DNA from 2 places in the Paenibacillus provencensis genome. Region 1 is predicted to be linked to the other one. Evidence: riboswitches for the same ligand, from Rfam matches in the RefSeq annotation. Region 1 holds a riboswitch; the other holds the start of a gene.
The links. Region 1 has a riboswitch for cyclic di-GMP ahead of ACFQ3J_RS05380 (response regulator transcription factor). Riboswitches for the same ligand answer to the same signal wherever they lie in the genome.

Region 1 (7,708 bases):
ATAGCTACAATCTGTAAAGTCATCCTGTCCGGCCTTCGGTTGACTGTACGGATCACCTAAACGAGTTAGCGCCAATTTGACGACTTCACTGCCTATTTCTCCCTCGGGCAAATGCTGCCCAATATCCGCTAGCTGCCCCGGCGTCAAGCCAATATCCGTTTCTTTACCCAGCATCGCAAACATGAGTGGCCGAAACTCTCCAGACATCATTTCCTTCATGATGTCCATCTGTTCATTTGTAAAGTGATAAGATTCAGCCTGTTGCTCCGCAGTTTTGCTCGAAACAGTAATATGCAAAATGTGTTCATAGCTGGTAGTCGTCTCTTCGCTGGTAGTCCCATCTTCATGCTCTACCGTAACACTTTCCGTATGTTCGATCGTTTCGATACGGGATTCCAGTTGATTCATGTCCCAAAACACCGATTGGATGATCCCAATCCTTGTTGCATCAAGTGTTGCTACATCCATTCCGTTTTCTGAATCCATGACAGTCTTCACGGCAAAAACGGTTATAATATCCATCCAATTATCTATTCGCGTGTTGTCCGCGCTACCGGGGTAATGAAACTCCACCCGGTCTACACGGCCAGCGGACTGCTGTATTTCTGCCAGTCGGTCGGCATACTCAATGTCCAGCTCTTGAACGATTCGGGAAAGCGGCTTTACATCGGCATCCGTGTTTTCACCGGAAACAAAGATGCTGAACGGAGAGGAAATGACAGCTGCTATAGCCATAACAATGCACAGCAATACAATAACGGTGCTACTAATCCCCAAAAGCGCGGCTACCCCTTTGACAAGCAAAGCGGCTGCTTTTACTACCATTTTAATGATCCGAAGATTTAATCGCGCCGCAGCTTGTGCCCTTTGAATAGAGCGGCGGGCAGTCATCGCCATCTGTGCAGTCCGCTGCGCTGTCCTGGCACTATTCATTTTTCCTTCCGCTTGATAATCAGAGGGGCTTTTAGCCTGTCCTAGCCGTTGTCCCGTTTTTATAAATGGCGATAATGTCTTAAATTTCCTTTCTTTACGTTTGATCGTATGGCTTGCTTGCTTGGATATAGCGAAGGGGATTCGGGATGACGGTGGCCTGAAATGCCGCTTCCTCATGCTTACTGACGTTAGCGCTTTTGGACGATTCACGCGTACATTTGCTGAATGAGATGCCGCGGCGGCAAATGCTCCTTTTTTCCCGGCCGGTTCTTGATCTCTACCTTCCCGATTTAGAATTCGGTTAGTAAAGCTATTTTTGCGAAGAGGATGCAAAAGCCGGGCATTGACCCGGCTCCGTATAAAGCGTTGTTTTTTTGATTGATGGTTAGCTGACAAGTGATATTTCCCATCTACCGGCTTGCGGAGATGCAACCTACGGGCAAGTCGCAATTGACGTGTACCTGAAGGCTTAGTAATTATAGCAGCGGGGTTCTGTATCGATATTGTATCCCCTTCTGACTTTGCCCGCCTTTTTTGAATGAACCTTATCAATCTTTTGCTAGCAACCACGCTCATTCCAATTTGAAAACGTACCGTTTTATCTATGGCCGATGCAGAATGGTGCTGCGCATATTCATTTGGAGATTGTGAAATCGTCTTGTCATTGTCTTTGTGTTGTTTTGTGCGTGCGCTCGAATGTTTTACACGATCCATCAAGTTTGGCAGTCTGTCCAAACGTTTAATATCTTTCACAACAGTCCTCGTTTTAATATCCTTCATCTATTCCACTCCCCTAGCTTGTTGCCATTCAGCGAACTTGTTCGTTCAGCCGCTTGAAATTCTTCTCCTGGCTTCGGCAATAGTCCGGATAACGAAGTTGAATCGCTTCAAAAAAATAGGGAGCGTAGCTGCAATCGAATAATTCGTGGGGAGTAGAGTAGCGTTCCCCACCTTTTTCCGTCCAGCCATTCCACAGATTAAAAGCAAGCCTACACACGCGGATAGAACTACCGGTTTGCCACGAGGCTGCGAGACCTCCGGGCTTAATGCCCCCATTAGAAAAATCAAACAAATCGCGGATATGACTCCGAGTATCGCGGGAAATACCTAATGTGTAGAAAAGTGCCCGATGATAGCCGTCGCTGCATTTCCTTTCATCCAGCATCCGATAGTAGAAACTTTCGTGTTCAGCATCTCGAAATCGAATCGGATTCATTGTTACCTGCCCCTCTCATGGAAAATGAGCGGCTGGTAATACCCAGCCGCCGCCTACATAAAGCTCTCTAACTATCTGTTCATTTTGGCAAGCAAATCGGACCCTTTGACCTACCGCAATCACATTTTATTGAGAAACTGCGCCATTTGTTTTAAGCCGCGTTCAATAGATTTTCGTACTGCCCGTTCATCAACTTGTTCAGCTTGGGCAATCGCTACTTTGCTCATGCCTAAGAAGAAATGAGCATAAATTCGTCTGAACGATTTTTCCGGCAATCGACACATAGCCGCATAAAGCTGCTCATTGGAAAGCTTACGCTCGTAATATTCCTCCGGGGAAATCGAAAGGAAAAGAATATCTTGTTCTATACCGTCGTTCCGATCAAGCGAGTAATAAGCGCGATGACGATAGGTGCGCAATTTGTATGCACTTTCGTTTAAGTCGAAACGGCGGATTTCTTGTGCCACTTCATCATCTAGGTCGATCCATACATCCGTTTTGATAAAGGGATACATATCCCGCAAATTAATCCTTTTCATATTCGTCCCTCCATTTTGGTTTGTGAGCAAACCAAAATGGAGGGGGAGAGCGACAGCCAACGCTCCCTTTAAAACGATTGTTGATTGTGTTACATAAATAAAAAAGACCTTGCCGCTCAGCAATCCAATGCTGATTTGCAGCCAAGTCTGATAGTAATATCCATCGTTGAGGCGTTATGAGCCGTACGAATAGTAAAAACACATAAAAGGATCGTGGTTTGACATTGCATGCAACGTGGGGCACATAATATCAATTTCCCTCCTCACATGGCAACACCATTGCGAGAGGAATAACCAGTCTGTTTTATGATGGTGTTGTCCTACGTTTTAGTTCAAACGCTCCTTTTTGATTGTCCCGTATCACATGCCTTCAGCACTCGTCACTGTAATAGCTACCTTCTTTTGGGTTTCAATCAGAAAATAAAAAAGAGCGTTTCGCTTCTTTTTGCTGATCACAGCAAAAAATGAAGCGGCGCTCAATGGCTGGAATGCAAAGTAATGCGCATAGAATGAATACAGATGTATCCAGTTCAGGATGGCATGTCTACCTATTTCTAAATTACAGATTAATAGGAACCGCATCATCGCCCTCCTTTCATCGGTATTATTGTACGAATTAATGGGGAACATGACGAAACCATGCATGGAACAAGTTATGCCCGTTTCGTCAATCCTCGCTTCACAAACATAAAGGACAGCCGATGATCTTGTAGGCTGCCCTTAAGCTTGCTATACTATCATCGTATCAGGAAAATCGTGCATATTGGGTGCATAATTCGTGCAAAATAAGAGCAAATCTAGTGCAGCGTTCGGTGCATGTTCGGTGCAAGAAAGATTCACGGCATCTCTTCTCTTGGTGAGGAGTTAATCGTACTCGGAGAGATTGAACTGACTGCTAAAAATGGGGGTAGACCCTAGAGCCTGTTTGAAAACGGGGATATTCTTCAATTCACGAACCATAAAAATAGAAGATGCGTATGTGCATCTTCTGAAGTAATGATATGATCAGTCTTCTCCAAAGGAATCCAGTTCCAACAGGACCGCCCGATCTTTGATTTTTCGATATACTTTATGCAGAATTCGCTTCCGATGATAAAAGAACGCGCGGCGGGAAAGTGCAATGCGATCTATAATGACCGAAAGCGCCAGTTTATCCAAATATCGTAGACGAACGAACAAAATTTCCTCTGTGGTGAGAGCCGAGAAAGCGTAATCGATCAATCCGATTCTCGATAATAGCAACGGGATTTCATGTTCAGTGATCTCTATCCGATGAATGACCGTACGCAACAATGGTTCTTGTTTTCTTCCATTGCCATGATTCACCCATTCATGCAGAGCCCTCGTTAATCCCGGAATATGCTTAAGCTCTGCCTGCGCATATTCCAACCTTGCTTTCCAATCACTATAGGACATAAGCCATGCTTCCACTTTTTCATAGGGGATGGACTGTTGAGTAAGATTCATCAGACACCCTCCCCAATTCCAAGAAATACTACAACTCTCCTTCCGCAAAACTGCTGAATGAAGTGCAAATCAATCCATGTTAATAAACATAATTCACGCTCCGTTTCTAATTGATACATGACGATCATCCCTTCATTGTTATATTGGGGACAGCCGCATAATTACGTAAGTTAAAGGCACCATCCTCTTCATTTTACGAGAGCCTGTCCCATTTTGATTTACTTCAGACTCCGATTCACGACAACAATCTCCAGCATTCATCTTTTTTCTCTCCACCTCCTTTGGTAAGGGATAATATTCCTATTTTTCCTTAGATCACCCCTTCATTTTACCTATTATTAGTTCGAATGGGGAGGGTGATCTTTTTGTCACCCTCTGCCATGATGATTTTGTCGAAAATCCCCGAATTTTCCCAAAGCTTGTTTCAATTTCAGTCCCATTAAATCACGTAGCATAGTGCTGATCATACAGACCTCTTCGTTTCGCCTTCTCAGCAGCTTCTCGAATGGATCGGGTGTCGAATTTACGAGTGATATGACGAACGTGCGATTTTAGGGTGTTCGAAGTAATGCCAAGTAATTCTCTGATAATTGTCTGTCGATAGCCCAAGCCTATGAGCTGCAAAATTTCTTTTTCCGTAGGTGTGAGCATGCAATGCAATTCTTTTCGCTTTATAAGCTCGATCTCATTACGGATTATCGTCGCGACATCCGCATGGAGAGAGGACTGACGTCGGTGAGCTTCTCTGATCGCAACCGGTATGTCCATATAGTTGGACTTTGTAATATAATTGACCGCTCCGGCAACAACCGCATCGACCATGACTTCCGGATCATGTATCGAAGAAAGGACAATAATCGGTAACTCTTTATTTCTGAGAATCTCGGCTGCGGCGTCCAGCCCGTCTCGTTTGGGCGAATTCAAAATCATTTCCAAGATCATTACGTCTACGTCTAATTGTACACTCGCTCGAATCGCTTCCTCTTTTGTCGAAACGATGTTAGATAAATAAATATCTGGCTCGGATTCAAGCAACATAGCGAGTCGCTGTTGCCAAGCTAGGTCACCATCCGCCAGTAATACTTTGATACTCCTGTTCCTACGGATCATATCTTTTATCTCTACAGAAAAGCTTGTTTGTTTGTTCATAATCGATCACCTCTTTTTATTTTCAAATGACAAAAAGACACGCCCTCTCACTGGCGTGCCTACTTGTCATCTTGGTGTGGTTTGAGAGGGTAACCCGGCGATCATTGCACTAGTGCAGAAGACCCGTGGCTTTGCGTCCCTGTCTTTCGATCAGGTTTGCCTTTTTTCCTAGTCTATTCGACATATTTGTATTGATTTATTTTACCATATTTCAATAGATGCCAAAAAGTTTGCTTGGTGTCACACCTTAGTAACGTATGTTCGAACATAGCGCAACCCTCTTCTTGCCAACATTTTAACGAAAATATACGCTAAGCAATCGAGTAGATAGGGGCGGCAAGCCCCTGACCTCTCACACCACCGTACATGCGGGTCCGCATACGGCGGTTCCTAAAGGTTAACGAATTTCAAGATATCGAGAAGTTAGACTTAACAGCCCTTGGTCGTTCCAATAGTAACGGTTAAGGGCGTTATTTATATTTCGGGACATCTCCCAGCATCCTCGCCGGGAGTTTGCCATCATCCTTGCCGCCCATTCAGGCACACCTAAGGCGCGTAAATTTCGAAGTCGGGTTTTGGGTAGCTTCCATTGTTTCCATAGACACATCCGCAACCTACGCCGAATCCATTCGTCTAGGCGTTCGCAGTGCATCTTCGCGGATGCCAAGCGGAAGTAGCCAATCCATCCCATCAGATAGCGGTTTAGTTCTTTCAACCGGCTTTCCATTGAGATACCCCGCGTTCGCGAGGTTATCCCTCTTACGCGCTCTTTCAGTTGTTCCACTTTCTTCGGTGCGATTCGAATTGTCGCGCTTTTGTTGGTCAGAAAACTGAATCCAAGGAATTTGCGCTTCCAAGGGCGGTCTACTGCGCTTTTGTCCCGATTCACTTTTAGTCTAAGCTTCCCCTCCACAAAACGGACAACCGATTCCATCACGCGCTCGCCTGCGCGTTTGCTTCCGACGAAGATGTTGCAATCGTCCGCATAGCGCACAAACTTCAGTCCTCTTCCCGTCAGTTCTTTGTCCAAATCGTCTAACAGAATGTTTGCTAAGAGCGGGCTGAGCGGTCCGCCTTGCGGCGTTCCTTCCAGCGTCTCTTGCCTCATCCCGTCGACCATGACTCCCGCGTTTAGATAAGCTCGAATAAGCTTCAGGACTCGCTTGTCCGAAACTTTCCTAGCTACTCTTGCCATGAGGATGTCGTGATTTACGCGGTCAAAGAACTTCTCCAAGTCCATGTCCACGACCCAGCGACATCCTTCTTGGATGTAGGTCCGCGCCTGTTTCACTGCGTCATGTGCTCGTTTCCTTGGACGGAATCCGAAACTGTTCGGCGAGAATTGCAGATCGAAGATCGGCGTCATCACTTGCATGAGGGCTTGCTGAATAAAGCGATCCATCACGGTTGGGATACCTAACAGCCGCACCCCGCCTCCGGGTTTGGGGATTTCCACCCGTTTGACTGGCATCGGTCTATACGTACCCGCTTGGAGTTCCCACTTTACGGTTTCCCAGCGTTCCCACAAGTGCGCTTGTAGCTCTGCTACCGTCACTTGGTCTATGCCAGGCGCTCCTCCGTTTTGTTTCACACGCTTATAGGCGTCTCGAAGATTGCTCTCTTCGAGCATCCGCTCCAGCAAGTCGTATTGTCCTTCGCGAGAAGTATGGTCGATTTGTGCCGACGAAGAACTCGGCGCTCCGGCATACCCTGGCGGTTTCACCGTTTCTCTTTGCCGCGAGCTCCCTTGCGGGATATTCTGCTGTCGTTGCTCTTCGCGCGAACGCATCGGTTTCTTCTCTCCTTTAAGTTCAGCCCTTCCGTGTGTTGTTGCAACAACACGCGTACTATGGCTTCTGCTGACTCCTGCGGGTTCAGCGCGGCTTTTCAGCCGCGGTTACGAAGTTACTTCGCGTATCCCGCAGGCCTCCCCAGATAAGAACGCCATCTTTCCGCCCGTACTCGCCCAAGTTTACGGCTACAGCCTTTGGCAGCTTAGGATTTCGTCATGGTATGGTGACTCATCCGGCTGCAACCGCCTCAAATTGGATTCGTGTACCTCGAGCCGTGCTTTTGCCTCCGGCTTCCTTCAGATTCCGCCTCGCGGCGGACACCCTTGCCCTTGGCTAATGGTAGGCGCTTGCCAGCCCCCATTCGGGACTTTCACCCTAGAGATGACGCCCATGCTGGGCGTACAAGGCGAAGGCGCTGCCAGTTTACCGGCAGCGCCTTATTATTATGCCGAACATGTTCAACTCAACTCGAGCTGCAACAGTTCGGCCCGTCATGGCTCAAGGCTTGACGGCACGTATCGCGGCGGACACCAGGTATTGTTCGACATTTGCGCCAGGAATCCAATCCTTGATGAACGTCCGGGATTCGTCGTTAGGCTCGATCTCAATTT
Region 2 (7,708 bases), 1.5 Mb from region 1:
GGATGTCGCTTCCTTCTCTTGCCAGTGACAGCAAACGATTGGTGCTCTCTACATTCACATTGGCGAAATGCTCGGCATCTCCAAAGTGTCTCACATCGGCACCGCAGTGGATGATAGAATCAATCTGCTTAGCCACAAGCATTTGGTCTGCCTCATTCATTCCCAGGTTCTCCTTCTCCAGATCACCTTCCAATACGACAACCCGGTTCTCGATCCATTCCGCAGATTCACTGCCAAAGTAGCCCTGCATGATTTGAACCAAACGTGCATATGGATCCACCCCCGAAGAAGAACGAACCAGACAATACACGATGGCATCTGAACGATGAAGCAGCTCTGCCAGTAAATGAGAACCCAAATATCCGGTTGCTCCTGTCAGCAGAATGTTTTTCTGTGCATAGCTCTTCGTACTGAAGTGATCTGCAGTACCAATGACCGCCGGATGTTCCGCTAAATCCTCAACCGGGCGATTGACGATAGCCGCATCCTTGTCTTCCTTCTCAATCACCTTGCCAAGCTCCTCAATCCGCTCGGCCATTTTCGCAATGGTTGGATACTGGAAGAAGTCATTGATCTTGAGCAATGGATAGCTTGGCTTCAGCAGAACCAAAATCTCAAGAATCTTGAGGGAATACCCGCCAATTTCAAAGAAATCATCATGAATGCTGATTCTCTGCTGATCCAGCACCTGTTCCCAGGCCGCCGCAACGGCTTGCTGAGTCTCATTCTCCGGTGCCACATATACTGCAGCATCCTCATCTGCCATGAGTTCATAGGCTGCGAGTTGTTTACGGTCGATCTTGCCTGTAGGAGACAACGGCATGTCCACTACATGCTGCATATACGTAGGAACCATATACCCTGGAACCTTCTTGCTAAGATATTGAACAAGATCCTTTTTAGGTATGACAGCACCATCGTTCGTTGTATAAAATGCAGCTAATATCTTCGAACCGTCCTCCGTAACAGGAATCACAGCAATGTCCTTTATATTCTCGTGCTTGGCAAAACTATCTTCAATCTCGCCAATCTCGATTCGGAATCCTCTGATCTTAATCTGCGAATCTCGTCTTCCTCTATATTCAACCTGTCCATTCGGCAGCAGCCTCACCAAATCTCCGGAGCGATAAAATTTCTTCCCTGAACCCGGTCTGATCGGATCTGAGATGAATGCTTCCTTCGTCTTCTCCGGCTGGTTCAAGTAACCTTTAGCTACTCCAACCGAGCTGATGAGCAGCTCTCCTGTAACTCCAATCGGACATAGTTCATTATTGCCGTCCACAATATACAGCTCGTAGTTGGCAAGCGGAGTCCCGATCACAATGGTCGAGACATCCTCAGACACTTGGTAGTCCACCTTATGTCCTGTAGCAACCACAGTGATTTCAGTTGGACCATATAGATTCGTTACAGGGATCTGCAGCTTCTTCTGGAACATTCTTACCGTTTCACCCGTCAGTGCTTCTCCACCGACGGTAATACTCTTAATCTTCTGAAATTTCATTCCCGCATCTTCGGGCAGATAAGCGGCAAGCCGGTTAAAGAATACGGTTGGCAAAATGGCAATACGGGTCGCTTCTAACTGCTCGACGGCTTCTGTAAAAGCATCGATAGAGAATCGCTCTTCATCGGATAACAAATGCAGCCTGGCACCGCTCCCGATTGAACCGAATATATCATACACGGAGGCATCGAAGCTGAAGGTAGAGTATTGCAGTATTACGTCCTCTTCCGTCAAGCCAAGATCCTGCTTGGTAGCCATCGCCAAATTGACAACACCTTTATGTGCAATAAGTGCTCCCTTCGGCTTGCCTGTTGATCCCGAAGTGTAAATGACATAGGCCAGATCATCCTCTTCGATACGGATCGCTGGAGCTTTCTCAGAGTATGACTCGTCAAGCTGATCCAGGCAGACGATCTCTGGTCTATGCTCAAATCCGGCAAGCAGTGAGTCCAGCTTCTGAATATAGCTGCTCTCTGTTAGAATCACCTTCGATTTCGTATCTTCAATGATATATGCATTTCGCTCCTCCGGATGGGTCGGATCAAGCGGAATATAAGCTCCTCCAGCTTTCATTACACCTAGCAGGCTTATAATGGTCTCTAAGCTTCGCTCCATAAAGAGGGATACAAATTCTCCTTTACGTATTCCCTTCTCCAAGAGCATGTTTGAAATTTTGCTGGACAACAGATCAAGCTCTTGATACGTAAGCTGATCTGCATTCGCGGACAAGGCTGTCCGGTCTGGAAACTGCGCTGCTATTGAAGAAAACATGGACACGATCGTCGCTTGCTCAGGGAGATCCATCTTCGTGTCATTCAACTCATCGTAGGCATTCCAGTCATCATCAGTCAGAATAGGCAGACTGGAAATGGAAGTATCCATATCTTCAAGCACTCCGCTCATTAGCCGCTCAAAGTGCTGAATGTATCGATGAATTGTATCTTGCTTGAACAGCCGCGAATCATACGATACATGAAGGAGCCAAGAATCTGGCCCCTCCTGCACATCCCAATCTAGTCTGCTGGCTCCATGACGTGGATTGATACCGTATGTCGTTTGATAATTAACCGTATACCCTGCTATATGCTCCATGTCCGCATGGCTCAGCTCTGTCGACTCCATATGTTCAAGCTTATCCCGCACCAGCTCGTAAACACGTCTAAACGAATCTGCTCCACTTATGGAGATACGCAGGGGAAGAAGCTGTTCTCTTCTGTTTTGCACACCAATCAGCATATCATTGTCCTGAGTCATTCGGTGCAGGAATACCGCGTATCCGGCAAGCATCCATGCCTTCATATCATATAGTTCACTGTAACGCTTCAGCATTACGGGCTCGAGGTTCAGTACATGCTCTGTCTGAGCTGCTGCCTGCTTTGCATAGTTCAATGACCCATCTGTATACAAATGAAATCCGGGCAAAGGCAGCTGCAGCTCGTCAGACCAATACTGCTTGCTTTGTTCTAACAACATGGTGGTATTCAACAGATATCAGCTCCCTTTATTTATTGCACTCTAAGTTTGTCTACTAGTGTTTCTAATTCGCTTGCTACCTCGTTCATTTGTTCCGCAGAATCAAAAATCTTGGCAAAAGCAGCCTGCTGCTCTTGAGCACTTCGCTCAATTTGACCGGAGACTGCCGAATTTTTCTCAGCCATATCCGCAAGTGATTTAATCGCAGCCGTAATTTGCTCGGTCTCCGCTACCATCTGCTGTGTAGCTGCAGACACTTCTTGAATTTGGCTTGTGACCGAATCGGTTGAAACCAGGATGCCTTTGAAGATCGAGCCTGTTTCTTTGACGATTTCAATTCCTTTGGCTACATTTTGTTCTCCATCACCAATCGCCTCTACAGCGAGTGCCGTCTCATCCTGAATGTATCCAATCAATTCGGCAATCTGATCTGCTGATTTCTTGGATGCTTCGGACAGCTTCTTCACTTCATCCGCTACAACTGCAAATCCACGTCCCTCTTCACCGGCTCTTGCCGCTTCAATACTTGCATTCAGAGACAACAGGTTCGTCTGAGAAGCAAGCTCTGTAATCACTTGAACGATCTGGCCAATTTCGCCGGAACGCATCTGCAGCTTCTCAATAATATCGACCGAGTTCTTAACCGAACGATTAATTGAGTTCATCTGCTCAATGACCTGATCCACATTCTGATGTCCAACCTCGGATTGCTCCTTCATCTGCAAGGAGATCTCGGACAGCTCGGAAGTATTCCCTGCAATTGTAGTTACACCCGATGAGATTTCTTCGAGCGAAATGACACTCTCCGATATCGACACACTTTGCTTCGCGACACTATCGGACATTTCTTCAATATTTTTCGTAATATCTACGGTATTTTCATTGTTAACTTCAACGGCATTGAACAAGAATTTGGATTGCTCCGCTGATTGCTCAGATACTTTCTTAATTGTAGTAACCAGACTATTGATGTTACTAGCCGTAGTGTTGAATTTCTCGTTGACTTGTCCAAGCTCATCATCACTGGTTCTCAGCTGTACGGTAAAGTCGCCCTTACTCAGCTTATCTAGTGCTCCCATCAGCTCTTTGATTGGCTTGAAGGTCTGTCTAATTGTGATGTATTGCAGTGCCAGAACGACAACTAAGGTAATAAGCAGTGCAAGAAGTGTATAAGTCAGCAGCTCCTGCTTGCCCGTTGCAATCAGACTTGCGTCCACATCAATTCCCATATATGCAAACACTTCGCCAGCTCCATTCACAAATGGATACAGTACCGTAATCCATGTACCGTAATCATCGTTGTAAGCTGCGGTGTAGGCTATTTCCTTGGTTTCGAGCATCTCCTTCACGCCGTCTGCATGAATTTGAGGCTGAGCATACATATCACCCAGGTTCATATCTTCTGCAGCAAAAATCTCCAGAACAGCGGTTGGCAAGGCGATAATTGATGTTTGCGTGCCGCCTTCCAGCTCCGGTCCAAAGATATATCCTTGTGCTACGTTTGGATGTGTCTTGGATAACTCATCGAATACACTTGTGATTTGCTGTTGGATTGGAGAATTCGGATCCGGATTATTTTTCGCTGCTTCCGCATCTTCCACAGATATCTGGCTTCCCAGAGCCTCCATTAATTTTCCGGAATCCGATTGAAGCTGTTTGGTTAATACATTGCCTTGAATAAATTGACTACAGCCAATGACGACAGCACCTGTAATAATGATATAGAAGCTTGTTAATATCATATTTCTAGTAACAATGCTCAGGTTTTTGAAGCTCCATTTTTTTAACTTACTCATGTCTGACATTTCTCTCCCTACTCATCCATATGTAGTTTCTACTTCATCTTGAATCGCATGTTAAACCTTCCATCCTTGATTCTTGGCTCATTCTTCCTCCTTTCTTGCACGGATCGCTTAGTAAACAAAAAAATGAACCTATGGACAAAATAAGGCCATGGCTCATTCAAGCAACTGGCTGACATTTCCTTGCGGAAGTAGTCCCTCTAGCTTTGCGTCACTGCTTTTCAACAGCTTTGCCACGTATTCAATTTACAGATAGTACTTAAGAACTACCTAAGCTTACCACAACTAAAAGTAAACTAGTGTTCACTTTTTCTAATCGGTTTTTTTCACTGTTTTTTTAATACTATAAGACTATATTTCACTTGAAATCTCGATAAAAATTATAAATGATTGTCGAATCATGTTTAGTTAAACGGATGAGGTCCTGATTAATACATTGCTATTTACAATCATACTCATGCATATAGTTCGTCCGCTTATTTCACTTTAGCGAAAGAGGAGTTACTCCTTCTCATACAAGTTAATCTTCCAGCCATTGTCCCAGTGGAGCAGTTTCTTATGTGAATATCCGGTCGCTGCATAGTACTGATTCAGCCTGTCATTCTCTGCCATGCAGTCCAGCCTAATCTGTTTCATTCCTTTACTCCGTATGTAATCCTCGGCCCACAACAGCAGCTCTGTGCCTATTCCTTGACCCGCATGTGATCTGCTGACAGCAAACTTGTGGATGTATCCAGACGATTCTGAATCATCCAGCTCTCCCCAGACAACTGGGTCAGACCAGCAAATGTACAGTGTTCCTACGATGATACCTTCCCTTTTTGCCACAAATAGTTCTAATTCACGATCCATAATCAATTGTTCGGTCATCGCGAGGTTAAATTCATCAGGATGCCACTGGTTGATTCCTTTGGCCTGGATCCAGCTGGCTGCTCCTTTCCACAGATCCAATATTTCTGAACTGTCCGATAATCTTGCAGGGAACACTTCAAGCATTTGCCCTATCCTCACTTTCTGCATTAGTTAATAATAAAGCTCTGAATTCTCTTGCCTTGTTCGTATCTGACCGTAATACTCTCGCTTACAGCCCCAGAGAGTAGTATCCGATTCCAGAACAGTATTGCTGGAAAGTTATTTTGTAATTGATTCAATTCCCATTTCCCTTTAGCTGAAAAGAGGACAGCTCTGGCTGCCTGAGTTCCAACTCCCGCTCTTCTAAATTTACGAAGGATAAAAAAGTGAGCAAGTTTATAGCTCCGATCATCCTCCAATTGCTTTACAAGTACAAAGCCTGCAATCTCTCCATTGGCCTTGATCAGATAAGCATTATAGTCCTCATGATTCTCCCAATATTTATTGAGATCCGATAATATGGGATAAGTACCTTGTTCACTAATTTGCTCGTTTGTAAACTCAGTAAAATCATATATATAGAACTGCACTAAATTCTTTATTACTGGTTTATCTGCCGTCAGTGCCTGTAATACTTCTACTTTCACATTTGTTTCGTTGTTCAATAGATTATCAATCTGTTTAGGCAGTGCCTTTACCATCTTATATCTTCCCGGCACCGGCTTATATCCCAGCAGGTCTCGATTGATGTGAAGCATGGGATGGTTCAGAGAGTCATTATTCGTTCGCAAGTACTTGATGTTCAACTGCTCCGCAAGCTTTACAGCACTCATTTTTAATGCGAATCCAATCCCTCTGCCTCGGTACGCTTTATCTACTCCTGTATATTCGTGGTACATGCTCTGCGTGGAAGACTGATGCAGTAGATGCGCTACTCCAACGAACCGATCTTCATCCAGGGCGATCAGAACATACTCGGGCCTTGCGCCGGGCAGTTCCAAGGTCCACTTCTTCCATTCATGATAATCAAAATAATCTCCGCTAATTCCTGGAATATCTCTGCTCGTTACTTTATACAGCTCATACAGCTTCCGTTCCGCATCGGACTCTTCCATCTCGGATAAAGGTTTGATAACAATAGAGGACTGGGGTGGTGAATACATCGATCCCAAGCAGCTATCATTCGGCAGCTCCAAGACAGATTCAAACAGATGTCTTTCTTGCTCAAATCCACGATGTTCGGCAAATACAATGGAGGAAGCATCATTATCGTTCACTTCATAATTCAGCTTGCTTGCTCCATTCAGGACAGCCCAATTCTCAAGCTCTTTGTAAAGTGCTCGGCCAATGCCTTGCTTGCGGTAATCCGGATGAACGGCCAGAAGATGATTCAGCTCTCCTGCCTCGGTCCAAGGTGCTCTCCAGGATATACCATAGCCTACAATCTCGCCCTTCTCATTCACTGCTACCAGGCGATACCGGTCGAATCCGGCAAGCAGCCCGTCCTCATTGATCCATAGTGATCCGGTATCAGGAATCTTAGCATCCTCATCAGCCAGATTCTCTGCAGTTGTTGGTTCAGAGAAGACATAGCCCAGAATCTCCGCGATCGAAGCATAATCGTCTGGAGTCCTGATTTTACGAATGATATAGCTCATCGTTTTCCCCCAATCTCATTTTCATCCGCATAAAAAAGCCCACCGTGTGTTAACTCTTCGGGTGGGTCAGGCTGGCTGCAAATAGCTCAATGACAGAATAAGATATAATCTGCCTGTCACGATATGTAGTTAGAACCGCATCTTCTCTCGAGCTTAGAATACCTCCTTGCAGCATCGCGGTGTTGAAGCCTCTTTCAATTGCTCCGTTATATGTGAAGAGGACACAGTGCTCCGCCGCAAAACCGGAAACGATGACAAGCTCTACACCTTTCTCTTTAAGGATCGATTCAAGCTCTGTCTGCCAAAAGGCGTTGGAATTGACCTTGTTAACGGTGATATCTCCAGCTTCTATATGTATGTCTGATATAAAATCATAAGCTGCATCGTCTGGATGATCTGCACCTTCTATATCCTTGATA

Region 2: another riboswitch for cyclic di-GMP. It lies ahead of ACFQ3J_RS12835 (methyl-accepting chemotaxis protein); the one in region 1 lies ahead of ACFQ3J_RS05380 (response regulator transcription factor).

What each region holds. Positions count from the first base shown of each region.
Region 1 is NZ_JBHTKX010000001.1:1,126,543-1,134,250, reverse strand. It holds gene ACFQ3J_RS05400 (C40 family peptidase) at 1-1,647, opposite strand, end outside; gene ACFQ3J_RS05395 (DUF6075 family protein) at 1,742-2,149, opposite strand; gene ACFQ3J_RS05390 (sigma-70 family RNA polymerase sigma factor) at 2,269-2,688, opposite strand; gene ACFQ3J_RS05385 (hypothetical protein) at 3,694-4,155, opposite strand; gene ACFQ3J_RS05380 (response regulator transcription factor) at 4,600-5,304, opposite strand; cyclic di-GMP riboswitch class I at 5,390-5,475, opposite strand; gene ltrA (group II intron reverse transcriptase/maturase) at 5,702-7,093, opposite strand; gene ACFQ3J_RS05370 (arsenite methyltransferase) at 7,596-7,708, opposite strand, start outside.
Region 2 is NZ_JBHTKX010000001.1:2,662,481-2,670,188, forward strand. It holds gene ACFQ3J_RS12830 (non-ribosomal peptide synthetase family protein) at 1-2,989, opposite strand, end outside; gene ACFQ3J_RS12835 (methyl-accepting chemotaxis protein) at 3,010-4,773, opposite strand; cyclic di-GMP riboswitch class I at 4,940-5,024, opposite strand; gene ACFQ3J_RS12840 (GNAT family N-acetyltransferase) at 5,281-5,775, opposite strand; gene ACFQ3J_RS12845 (GNAT family N-acetyltransferase) at 5,799-7,289, opposite strand; gene ACFQ3J_RS12850 (cysteine hydrolase family protein) at 7,339-7,708, opposite strand, start outside.